Regions from separate parts of the Agromyces tropicus genome, predicted to be linked through region 1. Evidence: predicted binding sites of a transcription regulator. Region 1 holds the regulator's gene; the other holds the start of a gene.
The links. Region 1 encodes HrcA, which represses chaperone genes, less so after heat shock. Its sites were predicted from a motif close to TTNGCACTCGNNNNNNNCGAGTGCNAA; they were not measured.

Region 1 (15,789 bases):
CATCGATCGCCTCTCGACCGACCGGCCGAAGACCGGCGTCTTCCTCGAGCGCTACGCGGTCAACCCGATCAACGGCGAGCGCCTCCCGATCTGGGCGGCCGACTACGTGCTGGCCGACTACGGCCACGGTGCGATCATGGCGGTGCCCGCGCACGACCAGCGCGACCTCGACTTCGCGCGCGCCTTCGAGCTGCCGGTGCGCGTGGTGGTCGACACCAACGCCCCGGTCACGGGCGTGATCCCGGTCATCCCGGTCGACGAGCACGGCGTGCCGCTGCCCATGGACGACCTGCTCGAGCTCGACCCCGCCGGCACCGGTGTCGCGCTGGCCGGCGAGGGCCGACTGACGAACTCCGGTCCGCTGAACGGGCTGAGCAAGACGAACGCGATCCGGCGCGCCATCGAGATCCTCGAGGAGCGCGGCGTCGGTCGCGCCGCGAAGAACTACCGACTGCGCGACTGGCTCATCTCGCGCCAGCGCTACTGGGGCACGCCCATCCCGATCATCCACTGCGAGCACTGCGGCGAGGTGCCGGTGCCGGAGTCCGACCTGCCGGTGCGGCTGCCGGATGCCGCGGGCCTCGACCTGTCGCCGAAGGGCGCGAGCCCGCTCGGCGCGGCCGAGGAGTGGTCGCGCGTGACGTGCCCGGACTGCGGCCGCGCGGCGCGCCGCGACTCGGACACGATGGACACGTTCGTCGACAGCTCGTGGTACTACCTGCGCTACCTGAACCCGAACGACGACGCGCGCGCGTTCGACCCGGCCGAGGCCGAGAAGTGGATGCCGGTCGACCAGTACGTCGGCGGCGTCGAGCACGCGATCCTGCACCTGCTGTACTCGCGGTTCGTGACGAAGGTGCTCTTCGACCTCGGCTACCTCGGCTTCACGGAGCCGTTCACGTCACTGCTCAACCAGGGCATGGTCATCATGGACGGCACCAAGATGTCGAAGTCCAAGGGCAACCTGGTCGAGTTCGCCTCCGAGCTGTCGGCGCACGGCGCCGACGCGCTGCGGGTGACGCTGGCGTTCGCCGGTCCGCCCGAGGACGACATCGACTGGGCGGACGTCTCGCCGGTGGGCGCCGCGAAGTTCCTGGCGCGCGCATGGCGCATCTCGGGCGAGGTCACCTCGAGCCCCGACATCGAGTGGAAGTCCGGCGACCCGGCGCTGCGCCGAATGACGCACCGCCTGCTCGCGGACGCGCCGGGCCTCGCGGAGGCGTTCAAGTTCAACGTCATCGTCGCGCGCCTCATGGAGCTCGTGAACGCGACGCGCAAGGCGATCGACTCCGGCCGCGGTGCCGGTGACGCCGCCGTGCGCGAGGCGGCCGAGGTGACCGCGATGATGCTCGACCTGTTCGCGCCGTACACGGCGGAGGACATGTGGGAGCGGCTGGGCTACGAGCCCACGGTGGCGAACGTGGTGTGGCGCAAGCCCGACCCGGCGCTGCTCATCGAGGAGTCGGTGACGGCCATCGTGCAGGTCGACGGCAAGGTCCGAGACCGGCTCGAGGTGTCGCCGAAGATCGGCCCCGACGAGCTCGAGGCGATGGCGCGGGCGTCGGCCGCGGTCGCGCGATCGGTCGGCGACCGCGAGATCGCGAACGTGATCGTGCGCGCGCCGAAGCTCGTCAACATCGCCACGCGTCGCTAGCGCGGGCGAGGCGCGCTGCCCGCTCGTCCCCGCCCGCCGGGCCGTCCTCCACAGCGGTGGCGCCGCGGACGGCGCGTGCGGACGGGGCCTCCATGCGTCCGACGGCCTGCGGCGCGGCCTAGCGTCGCGGCGTGACCGATGTCCCGACCGCCGACCCGCCGGCCCAGCTCGCGGGGTCGCGTGCGCGGCCGCGCACCCGCATCGCGGTCGGCGCCGCGGTCGCGGCGTTCGTGATCGCCGTGGCGGCGTCGGCCATCGCGGGCATGGCCGGCGCGGGTGGCGGGCACGCGGTGCTCCGGCCGGAACCCTCGAGCGGGGCGATCGGTGCGACCGGCGCGCCCCCGGACGGCGCGCCCGTGGCCGCGGTCGACGCGGCGGCTCCGCCGACCGTGCTCGTCCACGTGCTCGGGGCGGTCGCCCGCCCGGGCATCGTCGAGCTCGCCGCGGGCGCGCGCGTGGTCGACGCCGTCGCCGCGGCCGGCGGGCTGACCGACGACGCGGATCCGGCCGGGGTGAACCTCGCGCGCACGCTCGCCGACGGCGAGCAGCTCGTCGTGCCGCGCGAGGGCGAGGCGCCCCCTCCTGCCGCGGCGGGTGCCGGTGGCGGCTCGTCCGCGGCCGGTGGCCGCGTGAGCCTGAATCGCGCCGGCATCGCAGATCTCGACACGTTGCCGCGCATCGGTCCGGCGCTCGCGCAGCGCATCGTCGACTGGCGGGAGGCGAACGGCCCGTTCACCGACGTCTCGCAGCTGCTCGAGGTCGCGGGGATCGGCGATGCCGTCTACGCCGGACTCGTCGACCTCGTGAGCCTCTGAGTGCGCGGACACGACCTGCGGCTCGTCGCGCCCGCCTGCGCCGCCTGGGCCGCCGCGCTGGCCACCACCGGTTCGCTGGAGAGCGGGATTCCGTCGTGGACGGTGCCCGCCGCGTGCTGGGTGCTGGCGGTCGCCGTGCTGGCGATGCTCCGGGCGGGCCTCAGGGCGGGCCGGGGCCGGCCCGCGGTCGGGGCGGCGGGAGTGCTCGCCGCCCTGCTCGTCGCGGCCTCCGCGGCGGCGCTCGTCGCGAGTTCGGCGTGGATCGCGCTCGAGCACCGGCATCCGCCCGCCGCGGACGCCGCCGCCGAGGCGAGGGACGTGGTCCGGGCCACCGTGCGGCTCGACGCGGCGCCGCGCGCGGCCCGAGCCGCGCCGTGGTCGACGGAGGGTCGCGTGCGGGCGGCCGGGACGATCCTCGCCCTCGACGTGGACGACGGTGCGCGCCCGCTCCCGGGCGTCCCGGTGCGGGTCGACCTGTCGATGCCGGTCGACGACCGCGCGCCGGGGTTCGCGGCGACCGTCGTCGTCGAGGGCCGCCTCGCGGCGCTGCCCGGATCGTCGCGCGCGGCGTACCGGCTCGACGCCGATCGGGTGCTCGACGTGGGTCCGGCGCCGTCGCTCATCGCCTGGACCCATCCGCTGCGAGCGGGGCTGGCCCAGGCGTCGCTCGAGCTCGGCGGCGACGGCGGGGCGCTCGTGCCGGGCCTCGCGATCGGCGACACGTCCCGGGTGACCGACGACCTCCGCAGCGCGATGACGACCGCGTCGCTCACGCACCTGACGGCGGTCTCCGGAGCCAACTGCGCGATCGTGACCGCCGCCGCGTTCTGGGCCGCCGGCCTCGCCGGGCTCCCGCGCCTCGTCCGCGTGCTCGCCGCGGTCGCGGCGCTCGGGGGGTTCGCGATGCTCGTGACCCCCGAGGCGAGCGTCGTCCGCGCGTCGGCGATGGCCGTCGTGGTCCTCGTCGCGTGCGCGACCGCGCGGGCCGCGGGGGGCGTGCCGGCCCTGGCCGTCGCCGTCGTCGTGCTGCTCGCGATCGACCCGTGGTACTCCCGGGACGCGGGCTTCGCGCTCTCGGCCTGCGCGACCGCCGGACTCGTCCTGTGGGCCGGTCCGCTCGCCACGGCGCTGGGGCGACGGATGCCGCGGCCGCTCGCCGTGGTCGTCGCGATCCCGCTCGCGGCGCAGCTCGCGTGCCAGCCCGTGCTCGTGCTGCTCGAACCGGTCATCCCCGTGTACGGCGTGCCGGCGAACCTGCTCGCCGCACCCGCGGCGCCGCTCGCGACCGTCGCCGGCCTGGTGGGATGCCTGCTGCTGCCCGTGCTGCCGTCGGTCGGCGTCGCCGCGCTCCAGGTGGCATGGGTCCCCGCGTCGTGGATCGCGCTCCTCGCGCGCGGCGTGGAACGGCTGCCCGTGACGGGACTGCCCTGGCCGCCCGACCTGCCGGGCGCGCTGCTCGCCGCGGGCGTCGTCGGCGGTGCCATGGTGCCGGTGCTCCTGCCGTCGTCGACCGGATCGCGCGCGCGGCGCGCGTTGCGCGGGATCGCGGTCGGGCTGTCGTGCATCTGCACGGCCGTGCCCCTCGGCGCGGCCGCGGGCCCCGCCGCCGTCGCCGCGCTCGACCGTCCGACCGGGTGGGACCTGTGGCAGTGCGACGTCGAACAGGGCGACGCGGTCCTCGTGCGCAGCGCCGCCGCGGTGCTGCTCGTCGACGCCGGCCCGGACCCGGCGGCGCTCGGGGAATGCCTCGATGCGGCGCGCGTCGACCGGATCGACCTGCTCGTGCTCACGCACTGGGACGCCGACCACGTCGGCGGCACGCCGGCACTCGCCGGACGCGTCGGCACGGTGCTGCACGGGCCGCCGGACGGCGGACGGTCCGAGCGAGCCCTCGATCCGCTGGTCGCCGGGGGAGCGGAGGCGATCGAGGTCGTGGCGGGCCGGAGCGGTGCCCTGGGCGATGCACGGTGGCGCATCGTCTGGCCGCGGGACGGCGCCGCACCGGGAAACGACGCGAGCGTCGTCGTCGACCTCCACGCTCCGGGATACCGTGCCGTGTTCCTCGGCGACCTCGGCCGCACCGCGCAGGACGCGTTGCGTCGATCCGCCGGGCTCGGTCGGGTCGACGTCGTCAAGGTCGCCCACCACGGGAGCGCGGACCAGAGCCCCGAGCTCTATCGCGAACTGTCGGCTCCGGTCGGCCTGGTCGGGGTCGGCGCGGACAACGGGTACGGGCACCCGACCGACACCGCGCTCGAGCTCCTGCGCGCGGCGGGCACCGTTCCCGTGCGCAGCGACCTCGCCGGCTCGTCGGCGGTCGGGTTCGACGCCGACGGCATCGCACTGTGGACCGAGCGCGCCTCGGGTGTCGCGGGGGCTCCGTAGACTGGACCGGCACGACGGGAGGAATGGCGTGGCGGCACGATCGGGCGCGAGCAGGTCCGGGGCGAAGATCCCACAGCTGGCGTGGAGCGACGTCCGGCCCGCACCGGTCGTCCTCGTCTCAGGCGGCGAGGACGTGCTCGCGGAGCGTGCGCAGACGATGCTCCGCGAGACCCTGCGCGCCGATGACCCGTCGCTCGAAGTGACCGACCTCGAGGCCGACGGGTACGCGCGCGGCACCCTGCTCACCATCGCGAGCCCCTCCCTGTTCGGGGAGCCGCGACTCATCCGCGTCTCCGGCGTCGAGAAGGCCAGCGACGAGTTCCTGCTCGACGCGCTCGAGTACCTCACCGCTCCCGCGGAGGGCACGACGGTCGTGCTCCGGCATCGCGGCGGCAACCGCGGCAAGAAGCTGCTCGACGCGGTCCGCGGAGGCGGGGGCGGCGGCATCGAGGTCGTCTGCGCCGAGCTGAAGCGCGACGCCGACAAGCAGGACTTCGCCGCCGCCGAGTTCCGCCTCGCGGGCCGTCGCATCGCCCCGGCCGCGCTGCGCGCCCTGGTCGGCGCGTTCAGCGACGACCTCGGCGAGCTCGCCGCGGCGTGCCGCCAGCTCATCGCCGACGCCGAGGGCGACATCGACGAGGCGACCGTGCGGAAGTACTACGGGGGCCGCGTCGAGACGACCGCGTTCGAGGTCGCCGACTTGGCGATCGCCGGACGGCACGGCGACGCGCTCATCGCGCTCCGTCACGCGCTGGACTCGGGCGCCGACCCGGTGCCCATCGTCGCCGCGTTCGCGATGAAGATCCGCACCATGGCCAAGGTCGCCGGTGCCAGGGGCGCCTCCGCCGCGTCGCTGGGCCTCGCCCCCTGGCAGGTCGACCGGGCACGACGCGACCTCGCCGGGTGGACCGACGAAGGGCTCGGCGCCGCGATCCAGGCGCTCGCGGCCGCCGACGCCGCGGTCAAGGGCGCCGAGCGCGATCCGGTCTTCGCCCTCGAGCGCGTCGTCGGCGTCATCGCCGCGCGCGGTCGCGCACTGGCCTGATCCCGGGCCGCCGCACCCCGCGAATGCATCGTCCGCGCGGCGGCGTGCACGATCCGCTCGCACGAGCACGCCCCGCGGCGACGGGCGCGCCCCGCAACGACGAGGGCCCCGCACCGAACGGTGCGGGGCCCTCGAACGAGACGTCGGGCTCAGAGCGCGGCGGCCTGCTTCGCGATCGCCGACTTGCGGTTCGCGGCCTGGTTCTTGTGGATCACGCCCTTGCTCACGGCCTTGTCGAGCTTGCGGTTCGCGACGCGGACCGCGGCGGTCGCCTTGTCCTTGTCGCCGCCGGCGATGGCCTCGCGCGCGGCGCGGACGACGGTCTTCAGCTCGCTCTTGACGGCCTTGTTGCGCTCCTCGGCCTTGCGGTTGGTGCGGATGCGCTTGATCTGCGACTTGATGTTTGCCACGTGGTTCGTCTTTCGTGTGTTCTGCGGGTACCGGAGTTGCCGCAATCGGTAGAGGGGCCGTCGCGGCGCATCGTGCGGGGTGGGACCCACACGCAAGCCAACAGGCAACGATACCAGCAACGCCTGGGCGGCACCAATGCGCGGGCGGTCAGCGTGTCGACGGCGCTCCTGCCGTCGGCGTCCGGCCGACGGAGTCCGACGACGGGCGTCGTGCCGCTCGGCGCTCGAGCTCCGCGACCGCGTCGAGCACCGTCCCGGCGAACTCGTCCGGACGCACCAGGCTCACGAGGTGCGTCGCGCCGCGGACGTGGGCCAGTCGCGCGTCGTGCGCGGCGCGCAGCAGCCGTCGCTCCTCGAGGCGGAAGTGGTCCAGGCTCCCGTTCACGAACCAGATGGGCACGCTCGCCGCCGCAGCCGAGGCGACCGGGTCGAGCTCGCCGACTGCGTCGAGCGTCGGCACCATCGCATCCAGCGCGACGCCCCCGGCCACGACGTCCTGCACGGCGGCGGGGGAGAGGAAGGCCCGTGCGGTCGCGTCGTTGAGCCATCGCCCCCGATCGGGCAGGCGCGCGATCGCCGCGGCGAGTCCGCGATAGCCCTGCAGCGGCAGGCCACGCGGCCGGGTCCCGCACGACGCCGCCACGAGTCCCTCGAGGCCGGACGGATGCCGTGCGGCGAACTCGAGCCCCAGGTACCCGCCGAGGCTCAGCCCCACGAGCAGGCGCGGCACGCCGCGCTCCTGGTCGCCGAGGGCCGCGCCGATCGCGGTCATGGCCGCATCGACCGTGAACGCCTCGCCGATCCGCGCGCCGTGCCCGGGAAGGTCGATCGGCCGCACGTCGAGGTCGTGCCGCGAGAGTCTCACGACCTGGCCGCGCCACATCGTCGCGGACGTGCGGATGCCGTGGACGAGGACGACGCGGGCCCGCGGCATCCGTCAGCCCGCCCGGATGGCGCCGAGCTCGCGCGCCCGGGCGACGGCGGCCGTCCGCGATCCGACGCCGAGCTTGGTGAAGATGTGCACGAGGTGCGACTTCACGGTCGCCTCGCTGAGGAAGAGCGCCTGGCCGATCTCGCGGTTGGTGCGACCGGCGGCGACGAGGTTCAGCACCTCGGCCTCCCGCACGGTCAGCCGCTGGTCGGCCGCGCGCTGCGATTCGTCGAGCCGGGAGGCGACGGTGGGAGCGAGCGCCGACTCGCCGGCCGCGGCGGCGCGGATGGCGGCGACGAGCTCGACGGGCGGCGCGTCCTTCAGGAGGTAGCCGCTTGCACCCGCCTCGATGGCGCCGAGGATGTCGGCGTCGGTGTCGTAGTTCGTGAGCACGAGCACCCGCGGCGCGCCCGGCACCGAACGGATGCGGCGCGTCGCCTCGACGCCCTGCAGGGCGCCCGGGAACTGGAGGTCCATGAGCACCAGGTCGAGGCCCGGCTGCGCGGCCAGGCGCACGGCCTCCTCGGCGCTCGCGGCCTCGCCGACGACGTGGAGGTCGTCCTCGGCCTCGAGGAGGGCGCGCATGCCGGCGCGCACGACGGGGTGGTCGTCGCTGAGGAGGAGCCGGATCATGCGGCGACCACCGGGATGCGGATGGACACCGCGGTCCCGCCGCCGTGCGTGGACTCGACGTCGGCGGTGCCGCCGAGGGTCTCGGCGCGCTTGCGGATCGCGCGGAGGCCGAAGGACTCGGCACCGTCGTCGAGCTCGGCGAGCACGGCAGGGTCGAAGCCGACGCCGTCGTCGACGACGTCGAGCGCGACCTCGTCGCCGAGGTAGCTGAGCGTCAGCTCGGCGCGGCTCGCCTCGGCGTGCTTGACGACGTTCGAGAGCGACCCCTGCGCGATGCGGAGCAGGGTGGCCTCGATCGACATGGGCAGCGGGACGGGCTCGCCGCTCAGGGAGAACGCGATGCGCGTGCGCGTGCCCGCCTGCCGGGCCTGCTCGTTCGTCGCGTCCGCGAGGCGGCGCAGCGCGGCGGGCAGGGTCTGCTCGTCGAGCGCGGGCGGGGTCAGCTCCCTGATGAAGCGGCGCGTCTCCTGCAGGTTCTGCGCCGCCGTCTCACGGGCGAGGCGCAGCTTCTCGCGCGTGCCGGAGTCGTCGACGTCGCGCTCGGCCGCGTGCAACAGCATCTGGATGCTCGACAGGCCCTGCGCCACGGTGTCGTGGATCTCGCGCGCGATGCGCTCGCGCTCCGCCAGGGTGCCGGCCTCTCGGCTCGCCGATGCGAGCTCCTCACGGGTCGCGAGCAGGTCGAGGATGAGCGACTGCCGCTCGCGGGACTCGACCGCCATGGCCCGGTAGCCGAGCCCGATGATGACCGCGACGCCCGCTGAGATGAACGGACCGAGGACGGCCCCGGCCTCGAACCCGAGGTGCGACGTGGAACTCCACACGCTGAGCAGGAACGTGACGCCGACGAGCGGCACCGCCCAGCGCGCCGGGAGCACGTGCAGCTCGAGGAAGAACAGCGGGAACGCGAGGAACGCGGCATCCGCCGTGAGCGCCCCCAGGCCGAGCCAGAGCCCGAGCAGCATCACCAGCCATCCGGCCCGCATCCACGGGGTGACGACCTGGTGCGCCGTGACGACGCCGACGAGGTAGGTGCCGATGAACGCGATCGAGAGGATCGTGATCGGCACGAGGTCCGCGCCGCCGGCGACCACCGCGCGCGCCACGACGAACAGCACGAGGCCGACGACGAGCACGTGGAGTCCGACCCGGAGCGAGACGAAGACGGGTCGCAGCGCCGACGGCTGGACCCGCGAGGCGAGCGGGGCATCGAGCACGGTCATGGTGCGATTCAGCGTAGTCCGGGGCCTCCGGGCCGGCATCCGTCGAAAGTGCGATCGCGCGCATGGGAGAATCGTCGGGATGTCTCCGAGAGCCGCCACCCCACCGGTGCCCGCCGCCACCGATCCCGCGCTGATCCGCAACTTCTGCATCATCGCGCACATCGACCACGGCAAGTCGACGCTCGCCGACCGCATGCTCCAGATCACCGGCGTCGTCGCCGACCGCGACATGCGCGCCCAGTACCTGGACCGCATGGACATCGAGCGCGAGCGCGGCATCACCATCAAGAGCCAGGCCGTGCGGATGCCGTGGGAGCTCGGCGGCACGGGCTACGCCCTGAACATGATCGACACCCCCGGGCATGTCGACTTCAGCTACGAGGTCTCCCGGTCGCTCGCGGCCTGCGAGGGCGCGATCCTGCTGGTCGACGCCGCGCAGGGCATCGAGGCGCAGACGCTCGCGAACCTCTACCTCGCGCTCGAGAACGACCTCGAGATCATCCCGGTGCTGAACAAGATCGACCTGCCGGCCGCCGAGCCCGAGAAGTACGCCCGGGAGCTCGCCGACCTCATCGGCGGGTCGCCCGACGACGTGCTGCGCGTGTCCGGCAAGACCGGCATGGGCGTCGAGGACCTGCTCGACCGCGTCGTGGAGCGCATCCCCGCGCCCACCGGCGACGCCGACGCGCCCGCGCGCGCGATGATCTTCGACTCCGTGTACGACAGCTACCGCGGCGTGGTCACCTACGTCCGCATGGTCGACGGCAAGCTGAACCCTCGCGAGCGCATCCAGATGATGTCGACGCGCGCGACGCACGAGATCCTCGAGATCGGCGTGAGCGCGCCCGAGCCGACGCCGACGAAGGGCCTCGGCGTCGGCGAGGTGGGCTACCTCATCACCGGCGTGAAGGACGTGCGGCAGTCCAAGGTCGGCGACACGGTCACGAGCCAGGCGAAGCCCGCGGCCGAGCCGCTCGCGGGCTACACCGAGCCGCTGCCCATGGTCTTCTCCGGCATCTACCCGGTCGACGGCAGCGACTACCCGGAGCTCCGCGAGGCGCTCGACAAGCTCAAGCTGTCGGACGCCGCGCTCGCCTACGAGCCCGAGACCTCCGTGGCGCTCGGCTTCGGCTTCCGCTGCGGATTCCTCGGCCTGCTCCACCTCGAGATCGTGACCGAGCGGCTGCGCCGCGAGTTCGGGCTCGACATCATCGCGACCGCGCCGTCGGTGCCGTACGAGGTCACCACCGAGGACCGGAAGTCCGTCACGGTCACCAACCCGAGCGAGTTCCCCACCGGCGGCAAGATCGCCGAGGTGCGCGAGCCGATCGTGAAGGCCGCGATCCTCGCGCCGAAGGACTACGTCGGCACGATCATGGAGCTCTGCCAGTCGCGTCGCGGCACGCTGCTCGGCATGGAGTACCTCGGCGAGGACCGCGTCGAGATCCGCTACACCATCCCGCTCGGCGAGATCGTCTTCGACTTCTTCGACAACCTGAAGTCGAAGACGGCCGGCTACGCATCGCTCGACTACGAGCCCGCGGGCGAGCAGGCCTCCGACCTCGTCAAGGTCGACATCCTGCTCCAGGGCGAGCAGGTCGACGCCTTCAGCGCGATCGTGCACCGCGACAAGGCGTACGCGTACGGCACCATGATGGCCGGTCGCCTGCGCGAGCTCATCCCCCGGCAGCAGTTCGAGGTGCCCATCCAGGCCGCGATCGGCGCCCGCATCATCGCGCGCGAGAACATCCGCGCGATGCGCAAGGACGTGCTCGCCAAGTGCTACGGCGGTGACATCACCCGCAAGCGCAAGCTCCTCGAGAAGCAGAAGGAGGGCAAGAAGCGCATGAAGATGGTGGGCAGGGTCGAGGTGCCGCAGGAGGCGTTCATCGCCGCCCTGTCGGGCGAGACCGAGAAGAAGGACGCGAAGAAGTAGGGGGATCCGTGAGCCGTCGCAGCACCTTCACCGACCAGTCCGTCACGTACGGCGCGATCGGGGCGACGCTCGACCCCGACCTGCTGCGCTACCCGCCGGCCGGATTCACGCCGGGCGAGGACTCGGTGCGGTTGGGGTCGGGCCGCGAGCGGTTCGACCTCTCGGCGGAGGCGCTCATGACCTGGGGCATCCAGGAGGGCTCCGGGTTCACCGTCGTCGACGCCGCGCCGGGGACGGGCGCGCAGTACACGGGCATCGCGTACGACGGCTCCGGCGCCCCGCTCGCCGAGCAGCCCGCGGCGCGCACCGAGCAGCGCTTCGGGCCGGACGGCACGCCGTACGTCAGCGCGGGCATGACGGCGACCCTCCGGCGACGCGGCCGGTTGCGCCACCGCTCGATCCCAGTGCTGGTCGTGTACGTCGTCGACGAGCCGAACCGCGTCGGCTTCGCGATCGGGACCGCGGGCAGGGCGCCGGAGAACGGCGAGGAGTCGTTCATCCTCGAGCACCGCGACGACGACTCGGTGTGGCTGACGATCCGCTCGGCGTACGAGCCGAACGGCGGCCTGCGCCGCGCGTTCGCGCCGCTGCTGCGCCGTCGCCGCCGCGAGCTGACCACGCGGGAGCTGCGGGCGCTGCACCCCGCGTTCCCGTCCTGATGGCCGGTCCGCTCCCGATCGCCGATCCCGCGCCGGCCGACGGCCTGCTGCCGACGAGCGCGACGACGGATGCCGCGTCCCGCGCGTTCGGCGTCTACGTGCACGTGCCGTTCTGCCGGGTCCGCTGCGGGTACTGCGACTTCAACACCTACACGGCCGGGGAGCTGCGCGGGGTGTCGCAGGCCGGGTACGCCGACCAGGCGGTCGGCGAGATCCGGTTCGCGCGCCGCGTCCTCGCGGGCTCGGGCGCGCCGGACCGCCGCGCGGCCACCGTGTTCCTCGGCGGCGGCACGCCGACGCTGCTGCCCGCGGACGACCTCGCGCGCATGCTCGACGCGATCCGCGACGAGTTCGGGCTCGCCGACGGCGCCGAGGTCACGACGGAGGCGAACCCGGATTCGGTCGACGCGGACGACCTGCGACGGCTGGCCGACGCCGGCTTCACGCGGGTCTCGTTCGGCATGCAGTCGGCCGTGCCGCACGTGCTCGCCACGCTCGACCGCACGCACGACCCGGCGCGCGTCCCGCTGGTGGTGCGCTGGGCGCGCGAGGCGGGGCTCGATGTCAGCCTCGACCTGATCTACGGCACGCCGGGCGAGACGCTCGCCGACTGGCGCACCAGCCTGGAGGCCGTGCTCGCCGAGCGACCGGACCACGTGAGCGCGTACTCGCTCATCGTCGAGGACGGCACGAAGCTCGCCCGCCGGATCCGGCGCGGCGAGCTCGCGATGCCCGACGACGACCTCGCCGCCGACATGTATGAGCTCGCCGATGACCTGCTCGAGGGCGCCGGCTACGCCTGGTACGAGGTGTCGAACTGGGCGAGCGATGCCATCCACCGCTCGCGCCACAACCTCGGCTACTGGAGGGGCGACGACTGGTGGGGCGTCGGACCGGGCGCGCACAGCCACGTCGGCGGCGTGCGGTGGTGGAACGCGAAGCATCCCGCGGCGTACGCCGACCGGCTGGCGGCCGGTTCGTCGCCCGCGGTGGGACGGGAGACCCTCGACGGGCGGACCCGGGAGACCGAGCGCGTGCTGCTGCTGACGCGGATCCGCGACGGCGTCGAGGTGTCGAGCCTGCACGCCGGCGGTCGGCACGCCGTGGCCGGGCTCATCGCGGAGGGACTCGTGGATGCGCGAACCGCCCTCGGCGGGCGGCTCACGCTCACCCGCCGAGGGCGGTTGCTGGCCGACGCCGTGGTGCGGCGCCTGCTCGAGGACTAGCTGACGAACTTGATGGCCATCGGGTACGTGTAGTACTCGCCCTGGTTCGCCTTGATGGCCGCGATGATGCAGAAGACGATGTTCACGACCCAGACGGCCGGGTAGAGGATGAACCCGATCACGACGAACATGAGCAGGAAGCTCACGACGTAGGCGATGAGCACGGTCAGCTGGAAGTTCAGCGCCGTCGCGGTGTGCGCCCGGATGAACGGTCCGCGGTCCTTCAGGACGAGGTAGCCGATGAGCGCCGGCAGGAAGTTGAACAGCGCGCCGCCGACGTGGATGAGCGTCGCCCAGAGCTTCTCGTCGGCCGGGCTGAGCGGCTGGCTCTGCTGGTACCCGCCACCGGGCGGCGGGGGCGTCGGGCCCCCGGGCGGGGGCGGCGGCGGGCCGCCGGCGGGCGGCGTGGGCGGCTGGGGAGGTGGTGCGTCGGACATGATGCTGGCTCCTCGTGGTCGTGCCCGGAACAGGGGACGTGTCCTCATGCTGGCATAGGACGACGCGCCGGTCGAGGGTGGCTCGACCGGCGCGTCGGAGGTGCGCGAACGCCTACTTGATCAGGCGGATGGCGAAGGGGTAGCGGTAGTGGTTGCCGTCCTTGGCCTGCATGAAGCCGAGCACCGAGAACACGATCACGGCGATCCAGAGGGCGAGCGGCAGGAGCCATCCGATGTAGCCCCAGATGCCGAACGTCACGACGGTGAGGATGGCGTTGACGATCCAGATCGCGATGTAGGCGAAGATCGCGGTGATCTGGAAGTTCAGCGCCTCCTTGGCCTCGGTGTTCGTGAAGGCGCCGCGGTCCTTGAACACGAGCCAGATGATCAGGGACGGCAGGAAGCCGATGATGCCGCCGAGGTGGGCGAACGAGGCCCACTGCACGTCCTGCTCGTGGGAGAGCGGGGCCGCGGGGGCCGGCTGCGGGGCCGACGGCTGCGGGGCGGCGTTCGGATCCTGGGGCGGGAGGTCGGAGTCGGACATGTCGGGTGCCTTTCACGGAGGGGTGAGCGCGCCGTGCGGGCGGGGACGCGGGCGGTCGGCGTGCGGGACGGTGGACACGCTATCGGCGCGGCGGACCCGCCCACAACGGTGCCCGCCCTGATTCTCGCGATAGGATTAGCAGTCACGTGGGCTGAGTGCCAAGCACCCGGCCCGCGCCAGGTCGCACGGTCGAGGGAAGCGAGGGTCATGGTCTCCGAACGCAGTCTCGCCGTCCTCCGGGCCATCGTCCAGGACTACGTCGCGTCCCGGGAGCCGGTCGGCTCCAAGACGATCGTCGATCGGCACCACTTCGGCGTCTCCGCGGCGACCATCCGCAACGACATGGCCCTGCTCGAGGAGGAGGAGCTCATCGCGGCCCCGCACACCTCGTCGGGTCGCATCCCCACCGACAAGGGGTACCGGGTGTTCGTCGACCAGCTCGCCGACATCCGCCCGCTCTCGGCCGCGCAGCGGCATGCGATCGAGACCTTCCTCGGCGAGTCGAACGACCTCGACGAGCTGCTCGGCCGCACGGTCCGCCTCGTCTCGCAACTCACGCGCCAGCTCGCGGTCGTGCAGTACCCGAGCTTCGCGCGCGCCCGCGTGCGGCACGTCGAGCTCGTCTCGCTCGCGCCGACGAGGGTGCTGTGCATCCTCATCTCCGACAGCGGGCAGGTCGAGCAGCGGCTCGCCGAGCTCGACCAGGACGTCGACGAGGGCACGCTCGCCCGGCTCCGCAACCGCCTCAACGAGGTCGCCGCCGGCCTGACGATGGAGGATGCCGCGATCGCGCTCTCCGCCGAGACCGAGCACGCCGACCGGGCCCACGCGGCCGTGCTCCACACGCTCGCCGCGACGCTCGCCGACCAGGCCAAGATCACCCGCAGCGACCGCTTGGTCGTCGCCGGCGCCGCGAACCTGGTCCGCACCGAACAGGACTTCGCCGGGAACATCCTCGGCGTGATGGAGGCCATCGAGGAGCAGGTGGTCATCCTCCGGCTCTTCGGCGAGATGGCCGCCGACGACGGCATCGCCGTCCGCATCGGCCGCGAGAACGCCGCCTTCGGGCTCGGCGAGACCTCGGTCGTGTCGAGCTCGTTCGCCGTCCCCGGTCGCGACGTGTCGCGGCTCGGCGTGGTCGGCCCGACCCGCATGGACTACTCGCAGAGCATGGCGGCGGTTCGCGCCGTCGCCCGATACCTCTCCCGCACGCTCGGCGAGAGCTGAACTCGGCGGAGCCGCCCTCGCGGCATCCGTCATCGCGATCGAAAGGAACCCGCCTCACGTGGCCGACCACTACGAGGTCCTCGGCGTCGCCCGCGACGCCTCCCCGGACGACATCAAGAAGGCCTACCGCCGCCTCGCGCGGGAGCTGCACCCCGACGTGAACCCGGGCGCCGAGGCGTCCGAGCGGTTCAAGCAGGTGACGCACGCGTACGACGTGCTCTCCGACCCCAAGCAGCGCCAGCAGTACGACCTGGGCGGCCAAGGCGGCTTCGGCGGCGGCGCCGCCGGGTTCGGCGGCTTCGGCGACATCTTCGAGACGTTCTTCGGTGCCGGGCAGGCGAGCCGCGGGCCGCGGTCCCGCCGCGAGCGCGGCCAGGACGCCCTGATCCGCCTCGAGGTGGGCCTCGACGAGGTCATCTTCGGCACGCACCGCGACCTCGAGGTCGACACGGCCGTCATGTGCGAGACCTGCCACGGCTCGTGCTGCAAGCCGGGCACCGCTCCGGTCACGTGCGACATCTGCGGCGGCACGGGGCACATCCAGCGCTCCGTGCGCTCGCTGCTCGGCAACGTCATGACCTCGAGCCCGTGCGGATCGTGCCGCGGCTACGGCACGATCATCGCGACGCCGTGCGTCACGTGCCAGGGCCAGGGCCGCGTCCGT
Region 2 (15,789 bases), on a different contig from region 1:
CCGATCCCGACGCGGCGCCGAAGTACCTCGCCGACTCGTCGACGGTCTCGATCGCCGCGAGCGAGGCGCTGCGGGCCGCCGCGGCCCAGCGGGGCACGCAGCTGCTCGCGACGCCCGTCAGCGGCAACCCCGCCGTCATCGCGTCGGGCAAGCTCACGGTCGCCGTCTCCGGTCCGCGGGAGGCGTTCGACGCCGTCGAGCCCGTCCTGCGGCACTTCGGGCGAGGCGTCACGTACGTCGGCGACGGCGAGGTCGCCCGGCTCGTGAAGATCGCCCACAACGTGTTCCTCGGGGTGGTCACGCAGTCGCTCGCCGAGATCACCGTGCTCGCCGAGAAGGGCGGCGTGAGCCGCGCGGCCTTCCTCGACTTCCTCAACGACTCGGTCATGGGGTCGGTGTTCACGCGGTACAAGACGCCCGCGTTCGTGAACCTCGACTTCACGCCGACCTTCACCAACGTGCTCCTGCAGAAGGACTTCGACCTCGGGCTCGAGGCGGGCCACGAACTCGCGGTGCCCATGCCGCTCGCCTCGGCGACGCGCAACATCGTCGCGCAGGAGGTCGGCAACGGCAACGTGGAACTCGACTTCGCGACGCTCCTGCTGACGGTGGCCCGCGGCGCGGGCCTGGAGCTGGAGTCCGAGGAGGCGGCGGTCACCGACGGCCTCGAGCCGGAGCCCGCGCCGGAGTATGCCATGGAGTCGGTCGGATGACGGGCCACGCCCACGGAGCCGGGGCGCACGGCGCCCCGGCGTCCGCCCGGTTCGCACGCCCGTCGGCTCGTCCGGCGGGCGTCCGCCCGCTCGGGGCGCCGGGCCAGAACGGCGTCGACTACGAGCACCGCGTCGACTTCGACCGGCTCCGCAGGTACCGGCTCGATCGTGCGAAGGCGGCGCTCGAGGCCAGCGAGTGCGGCGCCTTCCTGCTGTTCGACTTCTACAACATCCGCTACACCACGCAGACCTGGATCGGCGGGGCGCTCGGCGACAAGATGATCCGCTACGCCCTGCTCATGCGCGGGCACGATCCGATCCTCTGGGACTTCGGCTCCGCCGTCCGCCACCACCAGCTCTACTCGGGCTGGGTGCCCGAGGAGAACTACCGTGCCGGGTTCCTGGGCTTCAAGGGCGCCGTCGCGCCGGAGGGCGGCGCCGGCCTGATGCGCGACGCGGTGAGCGAGATCCGGTCGCTGCTCGCCGGGGCCGGCCTCGCGGACGCCCCCGTCGGGATCGACCTCGTCGAGCCCCCGTTCCTGTTCGAACTCGAGCGGCAGGGCATCCGGGTCGCCGACGCCCAGCAGGCGATGCTCGACGCGCGCGTGATCAAGAACCAGGACGAGGTCATGCTGCTGAACCAGGCCGCGGCGATGGTCGACGGCGTCTACCAGGACATCGCCGAGGCGCTGAAGCCCGGGGTCCGGGAGAACGAGATCGTCGCGCTCGCGAACAAGCGGCTCTACGAGTACGGCAGCGACCAGGTCGAGGCCGTCAACGCGATCTCCGGCGAGCGGTGCAACCCGCACCCGCACAACTTCACCGACCGCATCATCCGCCCCGGCGACCAGGCGTTCTTCGACATCATCCACTCGTTCAACGGCTACCGGACCTGCTACTACCGCACCTTCGGCGTGGGGTGGGCCACCGAGAGCCAGCGCGACGCCTACAAGCAGGCGCGCGAGTGGATGGATGTCGCGCTCGACGCGATCCGACCGGGCGTCGGCAGCGACGACGTGGCCAAGGTGCTTCCGCGGGCGACCGACTTCGGGTTCGACAACGAGCTCGCCGCGTTCGGCCTGCAGTTCGCGCACGGGCTCGGGCTGGGCCTCCACGAGCGCCCGATCATCTCGCGGCTGAACTCCCTGAAGGACCCGGTGGAACTGCAGGCCGGCATGGTCTTCGCGATGGAGACGTACTGCCCCGCCTCCGACGGGATCTCGGCCGCGCGGATCGAGGAGGAGGTCGTGGTCACCGACTACGGCATCGAGGTCCTCACGCGCTTCCCCGCGCAGGAGCTGTTCGTCGCGAACCCCTACTCGAGCTGACGACGCATCCCGAACGCGACGCGGGCCCGGCCGGATCGGCCGGGCCCGCGTCGCGTCGGCGGGTGGGCGTGCTCAGGCCCGCCAGACCGTCTTCAGGTTCGCGAACTCGCGGATGCCGGCGGCGGCGAGCTCGCGGCCGTAGCCGGAGTTCTTGATGCCCCCGAACGGCAGCTCAGGGTAGGAGACCGTCATGCCGTTGACGAACACCGCGCCGGCGTCGAGGGACCGGATGAACCACGCCTCCTCGTCCGGATCCTGCGTCCACACCGCGGAGCTGAGGCCGAAGGTCGTCTGGTTGGCGATGCGCACGGCCTCCTCCCGGTCGGCCACGCGGTAGAGGGATGCCACGGGGCCGAACGCCTCCTCCTGGATGAGCCGCGCGTCGTCGGGCAGCTCGGCGAGCACGGTCGGCGGGTAGAACCATCCCGCCCCGTCCGGGACGCGACCGCCCGCGAGGACGCGGGCGCCCTTGGACACGGCGTCGTCGACGAGCTCGGCGAGCTCGTCGCGGCCGGAGCGGGTGGCCAGGGGCCCCACCTCGACCGTCTCGTCGAGCGGGTCGCCGACTCGCAGGGCCGACATCCGCTCGGCGAACCGGCGGGCGAACTCGTCGTAGACGTCGGCGTGGACGAGGAACCGCTTGCCCGCGATGCAGGACTGGCCGTTGTTGGCGACGCGTGCACGCACCGCGGTCGCGGCCGCGGCGTCGAGGTCGGCGCTCGGCATCACGATGAAGGGGTCGGATCCGCCGAGCTCGAGCACCGCCTTCTTCACGAACCGGCCTGCCGTCGCGGCGACGGCGCGTCCGGCGGGCTCGCTCCCGGTGAGGGTGACCGCCTTGACGCGCGGATCGGCGATGACGGCGTCGACGGCGGCGGAGCCGATGAGGAGCGTCCGGAACGAGCCCTCCGGGAAGCCGCCGCGCTCGAAGAGCGTGTCGAGGTACAGCGCCGACTGCGGCACGTTCGACGCGTGCTTGAGCACCCCGGCGTTGCCGGCCATGAGCGCCGGCGCGGCGAAGCGGATGACCTGCCACAGCGGGTAGTTCCACGGCATGACGGCGAGCACGACGCCCAGCGGCTCGTAGCGGGTGTACGCCCGCGAGGCGCCGACGGCGCCGGGGTCCTCGAGCGGTTCGTCGGCGAGGAAGCGCTCGGCGTTCTCGGCGTAGAAGCGCATGTTCCTGGCGCATTTCCCGACCTCGGCGCGCGCCTGGGCGATGGGCTTGCCCATCTCGACGGTCAGGGTCCGGGCGAGCGATTCGAGGTCCTCCTCGAGCAGGTCGGCGGCGGCGCGCATCCACGCGGCGCGCTCGCCGTACGTCGTGGAACGCAGCGCCCGCGCGGCAGCGTCGGCCTGCGCGATCCGGCGCTCGACCTCGGCCGCGTCGTGCGGCTCGAACTGCTCGACCGGGTCGCCCGTCGCGGGGTTGACGGTGGCGATGGACATCGGTGTCTCCTCTCAGGGGCGTGGTCCGCCCGGCGGTCACCGGGCGAAGATCTCGGGATGCTGCGCGAGCGCGAGCCGCGTCCGGCGGATGTGGTCCGCCAGCACGCGCTCGGCCTCCTCGGCATCGCCGCGACGGATGGCGGCCACGATGAGCCGGTGGTCGTAGTGGGCGCTCCGGTCGCCCTCCGAGCGGAACACGCGGGTGAATGCCCGGCGGTAGTGCTGGGTCCGGTTCCAGAGCTGGCCGACCGTCTCGCCGAGCGTGATGGTCGGCGCCGCGCGGTACGACGCGAAGTGGAATCGTCGGTCGAGCGCGAGGAACTCCTCGGTGTCGCCCGCCTCCTCCATCGCCTCGGCCAGCGTCTCGAGTTCCTCGACGTCGGCGGCCGAGAGCAGCGGCACGTTCATGGCGAGCAGGAGCGGTTCGAGTCGCTCGCGGATCCGGTACAGCTCGTCGCACTCGGCCGGCTCGAGGGCGGTGACCCAGGCTCCGGTGTTCGCGACGACGGTGATGAGGCCCTCGGCGGCAAGCATGCGCAGCGCCTCGCGGACCGGCAGGCGGCTGGCCCCGTGGCGGTCGGCGAGCTCCTCCTGGCGGACGCGGTCGCCCGGGGCGTACTCGCCGCCGAGGATCGCATCGCGCAGGCCCGTTGCGATGCGAGCGGCGGCGCCGCCGTGCCCGGCCGGGACGATCTCGGGCGGCGCGGTCCGATCGGAGATGCGGGCGCTCATCGCGTCGGCTCCGCCGGATGCCAGAGCCGCACCGCGGCATCCCGCTCGTAGGCCTTCCCGCCGGGGAAGCTGACGAGTTCGAACTGCAGCCCCCATGGCGCGCGGAAGTAGACCCATCGTTGGCCGTCGGCGGCCTGCCGGCTCGAGGTCGGCGCGCCCATCGTCTCGACGCCGTGCGCGCGCAGGTGCGCGACCGCGGCGTCGAGGTCGTCGACGTACAGCGCGAGGTGATGCCCGCCGTCGTCGCTGTTGCGCGGAGGGGGCGCCGCGTCTTCGGCGGGCACGTACTTGAAGACCTCGAGGTTCGTGCCGGTGCCGAGCCGGTAGAAGCGGATCTCGGAGATGACGGTGCGCGGGTGCACCCCGAGGTGCTCGTGCATCCACTCGCCGTCGTCGTCGCGCTTGGCGCCGAGGGTGTAGGCGTGCACTGCGCCGAGCACGCCGACGAGGAAGCGCTCGGCCTCGTCGAGGTCCGGGACGTTGATGCCGACGTGGTCGATGCCGCGCAGCCCCGGGATGGTGTCCGTCATTCGGCGGCCCTCCGTTCGTTGGATTGTATCCATTATGACCGTGCGACCTCTGAAATGTCGAGAATGAGAGGATGCGATCGGTTGCATTGAATCCAATTGAGGCGTAGATTCTGGCACCACGACAGAGCGGAACGCCTGTCGCGACGGAGCGAGGGAGCGGGCGAGGATGCCGAGACGACGACGTTTGCAGACCGGGGTCGACTGGATCGAGCTGTCGACGACGACGGCCGACTGGGATCGCGCCGAGCCGGACCTCCTCCTGACCATGCTCGGCCAGCTCCACCTCATCCGCGCGTTCGAGGAAGCCGTGCTCGAGCTCGCCGGCGAAGGGCTGGTGCACGGCCCCGCCCACTCGAGCATCGGCCAGGAGGGCGGCGCGGTCGGATCGATCGTCGGCCTGCGCAGCTCCGATGCCGTGAACGGCTCGCACCGCGGACACCACCAGTTCCTCGCCAAGGTCATCGGGCACGTCTCCGGAGGGCGCCTCGACGTCGGATCCCTCGTCTCCCCGCGGCTGCAGGCCGTGCTGCAGCGCTCGCTCGCCGAGATCCTGGGCCTCGCGCAGGGCTTCTCCGGCGGGCGGGGCGGCTCGATGCACCTGCAGTGGCTCGAGGCGGGCGCACTCGGCACGAACGCGATCGTCGGAGGCGGCGCCCCGATCGCCGCCGGGCACGCCTGGGCGCAGAAGCACGCGGGGACCGACGACCTGACCGTCAACTACTTCGGCGACGGCGCCGCGCAGATCGGCTCCGTCCTCGAGACGATGAACCTCGCCGCCGCGTGGAAGCTGCCCGTCTGCTCCTTCATCGAGAACAACCTCTACGCAGTGGCGACCCGTGCCGACGAGATCACGGCCGACCCGCGGTTCTCCGTCCGGGGGCAGGGCTTCGGCATCCCGTCCTGGCGCGTCGACGGCATGGACCCGCTCGCCGTGCACCTGGCCATGGAGGAGGCCGCCGAGCTCATGCGCGGCGGCGGCGGTCCGACGATCGTCGAGGCCGAGGTGTACCGGTTCTTCCACCAGAACGGCCCCTACCCGGGCAGCGCGTTCGGCTACCGGAGCAAGCAGGAGGAGGCCGACTGGCGCGCCCGCGACCCGCTCGAGCGCGTGGCCGCCGAGATCCGCCGCCGCGACCTCCTCGACGATGCGGCCGTCGCCGCGGTGCGCGACCAGGCCCGGGACGCCATGCGGGCGGCCGTCGCCGAGCTGGTCGAGGACGACCCGGATGCCGCGGGCACCCGCCGCATCCGCCCCGAGCTCTGGCCCGACCCCGCGCGGGTCGACGCCGGCATGCGCGGCGACGCGCGCGAACTCGACGGTCTGCCGGAACTGGAGCCGCTCGCACACACCGGCGCCTGGACCGAGACCCGGTTCGTCGACGCCGTCGCCGGCGTGATGGACCGTCGGATGGGCGCCGACCCCCGCATCATCGTGCTCGGCGAGGACGTCCACCACCTGGGCGGAGGCACGAACGGCGCCACGAAGGGCCTCCTGAAGACGTACGGTCCGGACCGCATCATCGGCACGCCCATCAGCGAGAACGCCTTCACCGGACTCGCGGGCGGAATCGCGCTCGACGGGCGCTTCCGGCCGGTGGTGGAGCTCATGTACCCGGACTTCCTGTGGGTCGCCGCCGACCAGATCTTCAACCAGATCGGCAAGGCGCGGCACATGTTCGGCGACAACGACACCGTCCCGCTCGTCGTGCGGACGAAGGTCGCGATGGGGTCCGGATACGGGTCGCAGCACCTCATGGACCCGGCGGGCATCTTCGCGACCGCCCCGGGCTGGCGCATCGTGGCGGCGTCGGACGCCGCGGACTACGTCGGGCTCATGAACGCCGCACTCGCACTCGAGGACCCAGTGCTGGTCATCGAGCACGTCGACCTCTACGGGCGGTCCGACCGCGTTCCGTCCGGCGATCCCGACTACGTCATCCCGCCGGGGTCCGCCGCCGTGCGTCGAGCGGGGAACGACGTGACGGTCCTCAGCTACCTCACGATGGTGCAGCACAGCCTCGACGCCATCGAGCGGACGGGCGTCGACGCCGAGCTCATCGACCTCCGGTGGCTCGACCGCGCCTCGCTGGACTGGGAGACGATCGGCGAGAGCATCCGGAAGACGAACGCGGTGCTCATCGTCGAGCAGGGCGCGCGCGGCACGTCCTACGGAGGATGGCTCGCCGACGAGCTCCAGCGGCGCTTCTTCGATTGGCTCGACCAGCCCGTCGAACGCGTCACGGGCGGAGAGGCGAGCCCGAGCATCTCGAAGGTGCTGGAACGGGCCGCGATCGCTCGGACCGAGGAGGTCGTCGCCGGACTCGAGCGGGTCCGCGCGGGAATGGGAGGTGCGTGATGGCCACGGTCGTGCGGATGCCCGCCGTGCTGGCCGGCTCCACCGAGGCGGCACTGCAGTCCTGGCTCGTCGAGGAGGGCGCGCAGGTCTCGGTCGGTCATCCGATCGCCGACATCGAGACGGAGAAGGCGGTCGTCGAGTACGCGGCCGAGGCGGAGGGCACGGTCGCCGGGTTCCTCGTCCCGGTCGGAGAGAACGTCGCCGTCGGGACGCCGATCCTGGTGCTCGCCGATCCCGGCGAGAGCGTCGAGGCGGCCGTGCTGGCCGCCGCGGACCTGACGGGCGAGGCGGATGCCGCGGGACCCTCCACCGCGACGGACGCAGCGTCACCCGAGCAGTCCGGGGCCCCCGAGCCGTCCGAGGCCCCCGAGCCGTCCGAGCCGCGTGCACCGGCCGAGCCCGCCCCCGACCCGCTGCCGACCGGTCCGTCGCCCGACGACCACGGCGGGCGTCGGTTCGCGAGCCCGATCGTGCGCCGCCTGGCACGCGAACGCGGGCTCGACCTCGGTCTCCTCCGCGGCACCGGGCCCGGTGGGCGGATCGTGCGCCGCGACCTCGACGCCCTGCGGGAGGACCCGGCACCGGAGGTGCCTGCGCCTTCTGCGGCGTCGGCAGCACCGGCGGGCGTCGCCCCCGCGCCCGCTGTGCCCGTCGACGCGGGCGCCACCGCGACGTCGACGGACTTCGTCGACGTCCCGGCGACGGGCATGCGACGGGCGATCGCCCGCCGCCTCACCGAGTCCGTCACGACGATCCCGCAGTTCCAGCTCGTCGCCGACATCCGGGTCGATGCCCTGCTCGAGCTGCGCGGCCGGATCGCCGAGCAGACGGGCGCCAAGGTCTCGGTCAACGACTTCGTCGTCAAGGCCGTCGGCGCGGCGCTCCGCGACGTGCCGGACGCGAACGCGATCTGGCTCGACGGCACGATCCGCCGGTTCGAGCGGGCCGACATCGGGATCGCCGTGGCCGTCGAGGGCGGCCTGGTCACCCCGGTCGTCCGGGGCGTCGACCGGATGCCGGTCGGCGCGCTCGCCGAGGCCGGGCGCGCGCTCGCCGAGCGGGCGAGGGCCGGAGGGCTGAGGCAGGACGACCTCGAGGGCGGATCGTTCGCCGTCTCGAACCTCGGCATGTTCGGGACGAGGGAGTTCACGGCCATCATCAACCCGCCGCACTCGGGCATCCTCGCGGTGGGCGCCGCCGCGCCGCGTGCGGTCGTGGTCGACGGCGCGCTGGCGATCGCGACGGTCATGACGGTCACGCTCACGGCCGACCATCGCGTGGTCGACGGTGCGCTCGCGGCGCAGTGGATGGCGGCCTTCACGGAGCACGTGGAGCATCCCCTCGGGCTGCTGCTGTAGGTCTCCGTGCGGCCGGTGCCGCCTCGTCGCCGCGGAAACGGATCGGCCGGGCCTCCATGCGGAGACCCGGCCGATGTCGTGGTGCGATCGTCAGCTGACGACGGCCTCCTTGAGCAGGCGCTCACCCGACTCGGCGTCGAAGACGTGCACGTGCTTCGGCGTCGGGAGCAGGTAGACGGTGTCGCCCGCGAACGGGTGCGTGCGGCCGTCGACGCGCGCCACGATGTCGGTGCGCTTGCCCTCGATCTCGGTGTGGCCGTAGAGGTAGCCGTCGGCGCCGAGCTCCTCGACGAGGTCGACCTTCACCTCGAGGCCCTCGCCCGCGCTGGTCGAGACCTGGATGTCCTCCGGGCGCACGCCGACCGTGACGACCGTGCCCGTCGCCGAGTCGAGCGCCTCGCGCTCGATCGGGACGACCGACTGGCCGAAGGCGACGCCGCCGTCGGCGATCGGCGCGTGGAAGAGGTTCATCGCGGGCGAACCGATGAAGCCGGCGACGAAGACGTTGCTCGGCCGCTCGTAGAGCTCGCGCGGGGTGCCGACCTGCTGGAGGACGCCGTCCTTGAGGACCGCGATGCGGTCGCCCATGGTGAGCGCCTCGGTCTGGTCGTGCGTGACGTAGACCGTGGTGACGCCGAGGCGGCGCTGCAGCGAGGCGATCTGGGTGCGCGTCTGGACGCGGAGCTTGGCGTCGAGGTTCGACAGCGGCTCGTCCATGAGGAACACCTGCGGCTGGCGCACGATCGCGCGGCCCATGGCGACGCGCTGGCGCTGGCCGCCCGAGAGGGCCTTCGGCTTGCGGTTGAGGTACGGCTCGAGGTCGAGCAGCTTGGCGGCCTCGAGGACGCGGGCGGCGCGCTCCTCCTTGCCGACGCCGGCGATCTTGAGCGCGAAGCCCATGTTCTCGGCGACGGTCATGTGCGGGTACAGCGCGTAGTTCTGGAAGACCATGGCGATGTCGCGGTCCTTCGGCGGAACGTCCGTGACGTTGCGGTCGCCGATGAAGATGTTGCCCTCGTTGACCTCTTCGAGGCCGGCGAGCATCCGCAGCGAGGTGGACTTGCCGCAGCCCGAGGGACCGACCAGGACGAGGAACTCCCCGTCTGCGATCTCGAGGTCGAGCTTGTCGACGGCGGGACGGGTGCCACCGGGATAGAGCCGGGTGGCCTTGTCGAACGTGACTGATGCCATGGTTCTGCTTCTCCTTCACCGGCAGGTACGTGCCGGACGATCCGTAGTGAATGGAAACGTCGACTTCGGCGTCGACGCCTCCCCAGTATGCCATGGGATGCCGCGGGGGCCGATTCGACGACGTCATCGCCGCACGCGCTCGCCGCCCCCGTCCAGCGCGTGTCCGGGCGTCGTTTGGGCGATTCCCAGTGATCGCTCCTACACTCGTCGATGCGTGCGCCTGCACTCACGCGCGCCCCCACAGCGACCCGGAGTTGACCATCGATGAGCACTGGCGGATCAGAGCCACGTCCCACCCGTAACGAACGACGCGAGGCGGCCCGCGAGAAGGCGCGAGTCCTCCGGGAGGAGCAGAAGAAGCGCGAGCGACGCAACAAGCTGCTCATCCAGGGCGGCGTCGTCGTCGCGATCATCGCGGTGGCCGCCCTCATCGGCGGGCTCATCTTCAACAGCGTGCGCCCCGAGGGCCCCGGGCCGAAGAACATGGCGAGCGACGGCATCCTCATGATCGGGGGCGACGAGGGCATCCAGGTCGTCGAGACCACCGCGATCAAGGCCGGCGGCGAGCCCACGCCCACCGTGCCCGACGAGAGCGGCACGGTCGCCAACATCGTCGTCTACCTCGACTACCTCTGCCCGTTCTGCGGCCAGTTCGAGAACACGAACTCCGAGACCATGCGCACCATGGTCGAGCAGGGCGCGGCGACCCTCGAGATCCACCCGATCGCGATCCTGACGAACAAGTCGGCCGGCACGCAGTACTCGCTGCGCGCCGCGAACGCGGCGGCCTGCGTGGCGGAGAAGTCGCCCGAGGCGTTCTTCGACTTCAACTCGCTGATGTTCCAGAACCAGCCCGAGGAGCTCAGCGCGGGCCTCACGAACGACGAGATCAAGGACCTCGCGAAGCAGGCGGGAGCGGCGTCGTCGGTCGACTCCTGCATCGACGACACCCGCTTCAAGAGCTGGGTGCAGGCGGCCACGGAGCGCGCGCTCACGCAGCCGATCCCGAACTCCGACCTCGCATCGGTCACCGGCACGCCGACCGTGCTCGTGAACGGCAAGCAGTACGTCGGCTCGCTGGAGGACCCGGCCGAGTTCCAGGCCTTCGTCCTGCAGGCGACGGGCGAGAGCTACTCCGAGTCGGAGGCGACCCCGACCCCGACGCCGACGCCCGAGGCGGGCTGACCCCTCGCGTCGCTCCCGCGACGGCCCGGCCGCCCGGCCGGGCCGTCGTCGTGCGTGGGCGAGGTGGGGCTCGATAGGATGTGTGGGTCCCTGCCGGCTTGGCGCAATTGGTAGCGCACCGCTCTTGTAAAGCGGTGGTTACGGGTTCGAGTCCCGTAGCCGGCTCGATGTCGAGATCCCCGGGCCGCCCGGCTCCGTCTCGGTCCGAGGCGCCGACGGCGTCCTCGTCGCCGGGGCCCGCGCCGCACCACCACGTCCACGCCGAGTCGTCGCGCCTGCCCATGTGGCTCGCGATCGCGCTCGTCATCGTCACCGGCGCGTTCGTCGCGCTGCAGTCGCGCATCAACGGCGAGCTTGCGCGCCGGCTCGAGGACTTCTCGGTCGCCGCCGCCATCTCGTTCGGCTCCGGGCTCCTGATCCTCCTGGCGGTCGCCGCGGCATGGCCGGCGGGACGACGCGGACTCGGCCGGCTCCGCGACGCGGTTCGGACCGACCACCTCGCGTGGTGGATGCTGCTCGGGGGCGTCGCCGGCGCGTGGTTCGTCGCGACGCAGGGGATGGCGGTCGGCGTGCTCGGCGTGGCGCTCTTCACGGTCGCCATCGTCGCCGGGCAGACGCTCGGCGGCGTCGTGTTCGACGCGATCGGGCTCGGCCCGGGCGGGCGCCGCCCGTTGAGCCCGACCCGCATCGCGGGCGCCGGGCTCGCGCTCGTCGCGATCGGCTGGGCGGTGTCGGCCCAGGTCGCCGGGGCGGTGCCGCTGTGGCTGATGCTCCTGCCGTTCTCGGCGGGCGTCGGCGCGTCCTGGCAGCAGGCGATGAACGGCCGCGTGCGGACCGCGTCGTCCAGCGCCCTGGCGGCCACGCTGCTGAACTTCCTCGTCGGCACGATCGTGCTCGTCGTCGTCATGCTCGCGCACGCGGCATCCGTGGGCTGGCCCGATTCGCTGCCGACCGAGCCCTGGCTCTACGCCGGCGGCGCCGTGGGGTGCGTGTTCATCGCGGCGCAGGCCGTACTCGTGCGCCGCGTCGGCGTGCTCGTGCTGGCGCTCGGGCTCGTCGCGGGCCAGCTCGCCGCCGCCCTCGCGCTCGACCTGCTGCTGCCGACGTCCGATCGGCCCGTCGGGTTCCCGACCGTGGGCGGCACCGTGCTCGCCCTCGTCGCGGTCGCGCTGGCGAGCATCCGCTGGCGGCCGGCGAAGCACCTCGCGGCCGAGGCGCCGGCGCCGGACGAGGTCAGTCCAGCACGATGAGCCGTGCCGCGGCCGGTTCCGTGGCCCGGCGGGGCGGTCGCTCCGCCTCGATGCGGCCGCCGACGTAGAGCCACCCCATCAGGCGCTCGTGGTCGCCGAGGCCGTGGCTGCGTGCGACCTCGGCATGGCGCGTGTACGGCCCCGTGCGCCACATCACGCCCCACCCGGCATCGTCGAGCAGCAGCTCGAGGAGGTGCGCGACGCCGGCCGCGCACGCCTCCTGCTCCCACTCCGGGACCTTGGGGTGCGGCCGAGGCGCGGCGACGATCGCGAGGAGCAGCGGAGCGCGGAGCGGCTTCGCGGCCAGCTTGTCGGCCGCGGCGCCCTCGAGGCCGGATGCCGCGACCAACGCGTCGCCGAGCCGGGCGCGCGCATCGCCGCGGAGCGCGATCACGCGCCACGGGGCGAGGGCCGCGTGGTCGGCGACGCGGGAGGCCGCATCGAGCAGCAGGGCCAGTTCGGCGTCGGACGGGGCGGCATCCGTCACCTTCGGACGGGACCTGCGCGCGAGGACGGCGTCGCGGACGCGGCCCATCGTCAGGACTCGGGGGTGAAGTCGAGCGCGATCGAGTTCATGCAGTAGCGGTCGCCGGTCGGGGTGCCGAAGCCGTCGGGGAAGACGTGGCCGAGGTGCGAGCCGCACTGCGCGCAGCGCACCTCGGTGCGGACCATGCCGAGCGAGGTGTCCTCGAGCAGTTCCACCGCGTCGGGTCGGACGGACTCGTAGAAGCTCGGCCACCCGCAGCCGGAGTCGAACTTGGTACCCGACTTGAACAGCTCGTTGCCGCACGCGGCGCAGGCGTAGACGCCGGCGCGCTCCTCGTCGAGCAGCTCGCCCGTCCAGGGGCGCTCGGTCGCGGCGTCGCGCAGCACGGCGTAACGATCGTCGCCGAGCTCGTCGCGCCACTGGTCGTCGGACTTGCTCACCTGGTACGGCATCGGTCTCCTCTGGGTGTCGGGCCTTCCATCGTCGCAGCTTCCGGCCGCGTCGGGTGCAACGTCGACCCGCGCGAGGCTGTTCCCGACCCGGGCGAGGCCGCCCCCGCCCGCGCCATCCCGGGCCGCGCCGGGGCGTGGGGCGGCCGCACGGGCTCCGGTCCCTAGGATGTGGTCCACGGATCTCGACACGGGAGGACGACGATGGACGGAGACGGCCTCGACGACGCGCAACGGGCGATCCTCGCCTTCGAGTCCCGGCCCTGGCGGGACCCCGCCCGCAAGGCGGATGCCATCCGCGATGAGCTCGGGCTGTCCGCGGCCCGCTACTATCGGCTCCTCGGCGCCCTCGTCGACTCCCCGGCCGCGCTGCGGCACGATCCGATGCTCGTCGGACGGCTGCAGCGCCAACGGGCCGATCGCGTGCAGTCGCGCTCGCGCCGAACCATCCCGACCGCCCGGCCGCTTCCCTGAGCGCCCCGACCGACTGGATCCCAGGTGCAGAAGTTCCCCCGCGACCGGTTCGACTCGATCCCGCACGGCATGGACCGGGTCGGCGCGCATCGCGCGCCCGAGCGTCGCGGACGGCGCTGGGTGGCCCTCGGCTGGGCCGCCCTCGCGACCGTCGTGCTCGCCGGTGCGGGCATCGCGGCGGTGTCGGTCTACAACCAGCGCCTGAACTTCGACGACGCGGTGCCCACGCCGACGGCGACCGCCGGGCCGACGGCGGAGCCGACGATCGCGCCGGACGTCAACGTCGCGGTACTCAACGGCACGACGACGAGCGGCCTCGCGGCGCGTGCCGGCGAGGCGCTGACGGCCGCCGGCGTGCCCGTCGGCGTCACTTCGAACGCGGACCGGTCCGACGTCGAGCAGACCGTCGTCTACTACGCCACCGCCGACCTCGAGGGGGCCGCCCGCGGCATCGCCCAGACGCTGCCCGAGGCGGAGGTTCAGCTCTCGGAGCAGTTCAGCCTCGAGGGCATGCAGCTGGTCGTCGTGCTGGGGGCCGACTACGCGGAGGCGAGCGCCGGCTGAGGCCGGTGACCGAATCGTTGCCATTCTGCGACCATTCCCGGCCACCGAACTCTTGTGCCCGGGTGTCGCCGCGTGCGTATCTAGATTCGGCGGCTCGAACAACCCGTGTGAGCACCCGACGCCGGTCCCGGTCGTCGACGTCGGCACGACGACCGCCCGGTACCGCCGAAGGCACGTGCTGACTCGAAACACGGCAACATGGGAGCAACGCATGGCGAACGGAACCGTCAAGTGGTTCAACGCTGAAAAGGGATACGGATTCATCACCGTCGACGGTGGAGGCCAGGACGTGTTCGTCCACTACTCCGCCATCGACATGGCCGGCTACAAGGTCCTCGAAGAGGGCCAGCAGGTCACCTTCGAGGTCGGCTCGGGCGCCAAGGGCCCGCAGGCCGAGGCGGTCCGTCCCGCATAGTCCGAGACGTCGGAAGCGCCGCCGGTGACCCCGGCGGCGCTTCCGCATGTCCGCGCGGTGGTCCGGTCGTGTCGCTCGCTTGCACTCGGGACGGGAGAGTGCCAGAATCGATCTGGCACTCACTCGTTCTGAGTGCTAACCCCTTGGAATCTTTCATGACGTCCGGAAGGGACGAGAGACACACATGGCAAAGATCATTGCTTTCGATGAGGAGGCCCGCCGCGGCCTCGAGCGTGGCCTGAACACGCTCGCCGACGCGGTCAAGGTGACCCTCGGCCCGCGCGGCCGCAACGTCGTGCTCGAGAAGAAGTGGGGCGCCCCCACGATCACGAACGACGGCGTGTCGATCGCCAAGGAGATCGAGCTCGACGACCCGTACGAGAAGATCGGCGCGGAGCTCGTCAAGGAGGTCGCGAAGAAGACCGACGACGTCGCCGGTGACGGCACGACCACGTCGGTCGTGCTCGCCCAGGCGCTCGTGCGCGAGGGCCTGCGCAACGTGGCCGCCGGCGCCGACCCCATCTCGCTGAAGCGCGGCATCGAGAAGGCCGTCTCGGCCGTCTCGGAGGAACTGCTCGGCGCGGCGAAGGAGATCGAGACGAAGGACGAGATCGCCGCCACCGCGTCGATCTCCGCCGCCGACGCGCAGATCGGCGAGATCATCGCCGAGGCGATCGACAAGGTCGGCAAGGAGGGCGTCGTCACGGTCGAGGAGTCGAACACGTTCGGCACCGAGCTCGAGCTGACCGAGGGCATGCGCTTCGACAAGGGCTACCTGTCGGCGTACTTCGTGACGGACCCGGAGCGCCAGGAGGCGGTCTTCGAGGACCCGTACATCCTCATCGCCAACCAGAAGATCTCGAACATCAAGGACCTGCTTCCGATCGTCGACAAGGTGATCCAGTCGGGCAAGCAGCTCCTGATCATCGCCGAGGACGTCGACGGCGAGGCCCTGGCCACGCTCGTCGTGAACAAGATCCGCGGCATCTTCAAGTCGGTCGCCGTCAAGGCGCCGGGCTTCGGCGACCGCCGCAAGGCCCAGCTCCAGGACATCGCGATCCTCACCGGCGGTCAGGTCATCTCCGAGGAGGTCGGCCTCAAGCTCGAGAACGCGACGCTCGACCTGCTCGGCCAGGCGCGCAAGGTCGTCATCACCAAGGACGAGACGACCATCGTCGAGGGCGCCGGCGACCCCGACCAGATCGCGGGCCGCGTCGCCCAGATCCGGTCGGAGATCGACAACACCGACTCGGACTACGACCGCGAGAAGCTGCAGGAGCGCCTCGCCAAGCTCGCCGGCGGCGTCGC

Region 2: the regulator HrcA is predicted to act here: its motif matches at 14,594-14,620, upstream of groL (chaperonin GroEL).

The regions. Positions count from the first base shown of each region.
Region 1 is NZ_BAAAPW010000001.1:138,937-154,725, forward strand. It holds gene leuS (leucine--tRNA ligase) at 1-1,654, shown strand, start outside; gene ABD230_RS00680 (ComEA family DNA-binding protein) at 1,786-2,469, shown strand; gene ABD230_RS00685 (ComEC/Rec2 family competence protein) at 2,470-4,854, shown strand; gene holA (DNA polymerase III subunit delta) at 4,883-5,899, shown strand; gene rpsT (30S ribosomal protein S20) at 6,049-6,309, opposite strand; gene ABD230_RS00700 (alpha/beta fold hydrolase) at 6,458-7,243, opposite strand; gene ABD230_RS00705 (response regulator) at 7,247-7,873, opposite strand; gene ABD230_RS00710 (sensor histidine kinase) at 7,870-9,096, opposite strand; gene lepA (translation elongation factor 4) at 9,176-11,032, shown strand; gene ABD230_RS00720 (DUF1990 domain-containing protein) at 11,041-11,691, shown strand; gene hemW (radical SAM family heme chaperone HemW) at 11,691-12,917, shown strand; gene ABD230_RS00730 (DUF4870 domain-containing protein) at 12,914-13,354, opposite strand; gene ABD230_RS00735 (DUF4870 domain-containing protein) at 13,467-13,898, opposite strand; gene hrcA (heat-inducible transcriptional repressor HrcA) at 14,106-15,125, shown strand; gene dnaJ (molecular chaperone DnaJ) at 15,184-15,789, shown strand, end outside.
Region 2 is NZ_BAAAPW010000008.1:59,102-74,890, reverse strand. It holds gene ABD230_RS18545 (NAD(P)-dependent oxidoreductase) at 1-713, shown strand, start outside; gene ABD230_RS18540 (M24 family metallopeptidase) at 710-2,041, shown strand; gene ABD230_RS18535 (NADP-dependent succinic semialdehyde dehydrogenase) at 2,114-3,490, opposite strand; gene ABD230_RS18530 (GntR family transcriptional regulator) at 3,527-4,222, opposite strand; gene ABD230_RS18525 (VOC family protein) at 4,219-4,752, opposite strand; gene ABD230_RS18520 (alpha-ketoacid dehydrogenase subunit alpha/beta) at 4,919-7,108, shown strand; gene ABD230_RS18515 (dihydrolipoamide acetyltransferase family protein) at 7,108-8,466, shown strand; gene ABD230_RS18510 (ABC transporter ATP-binding protein) at 8,557-9,657, opposite strand; gene ABD230_RS18505 (DsbA family protein) at 9,922-10,842, shown strand; tRNA gene ABD230_RS18500 (tRNA-Thr) at 10,935-11,007, shown strand; gene ABD230_RS18495 (DMT family transporter) at 11,010-12,092, shown strand; gene ABD230_RS18490 (nitroreductase family protein) at 12,076-12,627, opposite strand; gene msrB (peptide-methionine (R)-S-oxide reductase MsrB) at 12,630-13,031, opposite strand; gene ABD230_RS18480 (DUF3263 domain-containing protein) at 13,233-13,502, shown strand; gene ABD230_RS18475 (LytR C-terminal domain-containing protein) at 13,527-14,066, shown strand; gene ABD230_RS18470 (cold-shock protein) at 14,278-14,481, shown strand; gene groL (chaperonin GroEL) at 14,666-15,789, shown strand, end outside.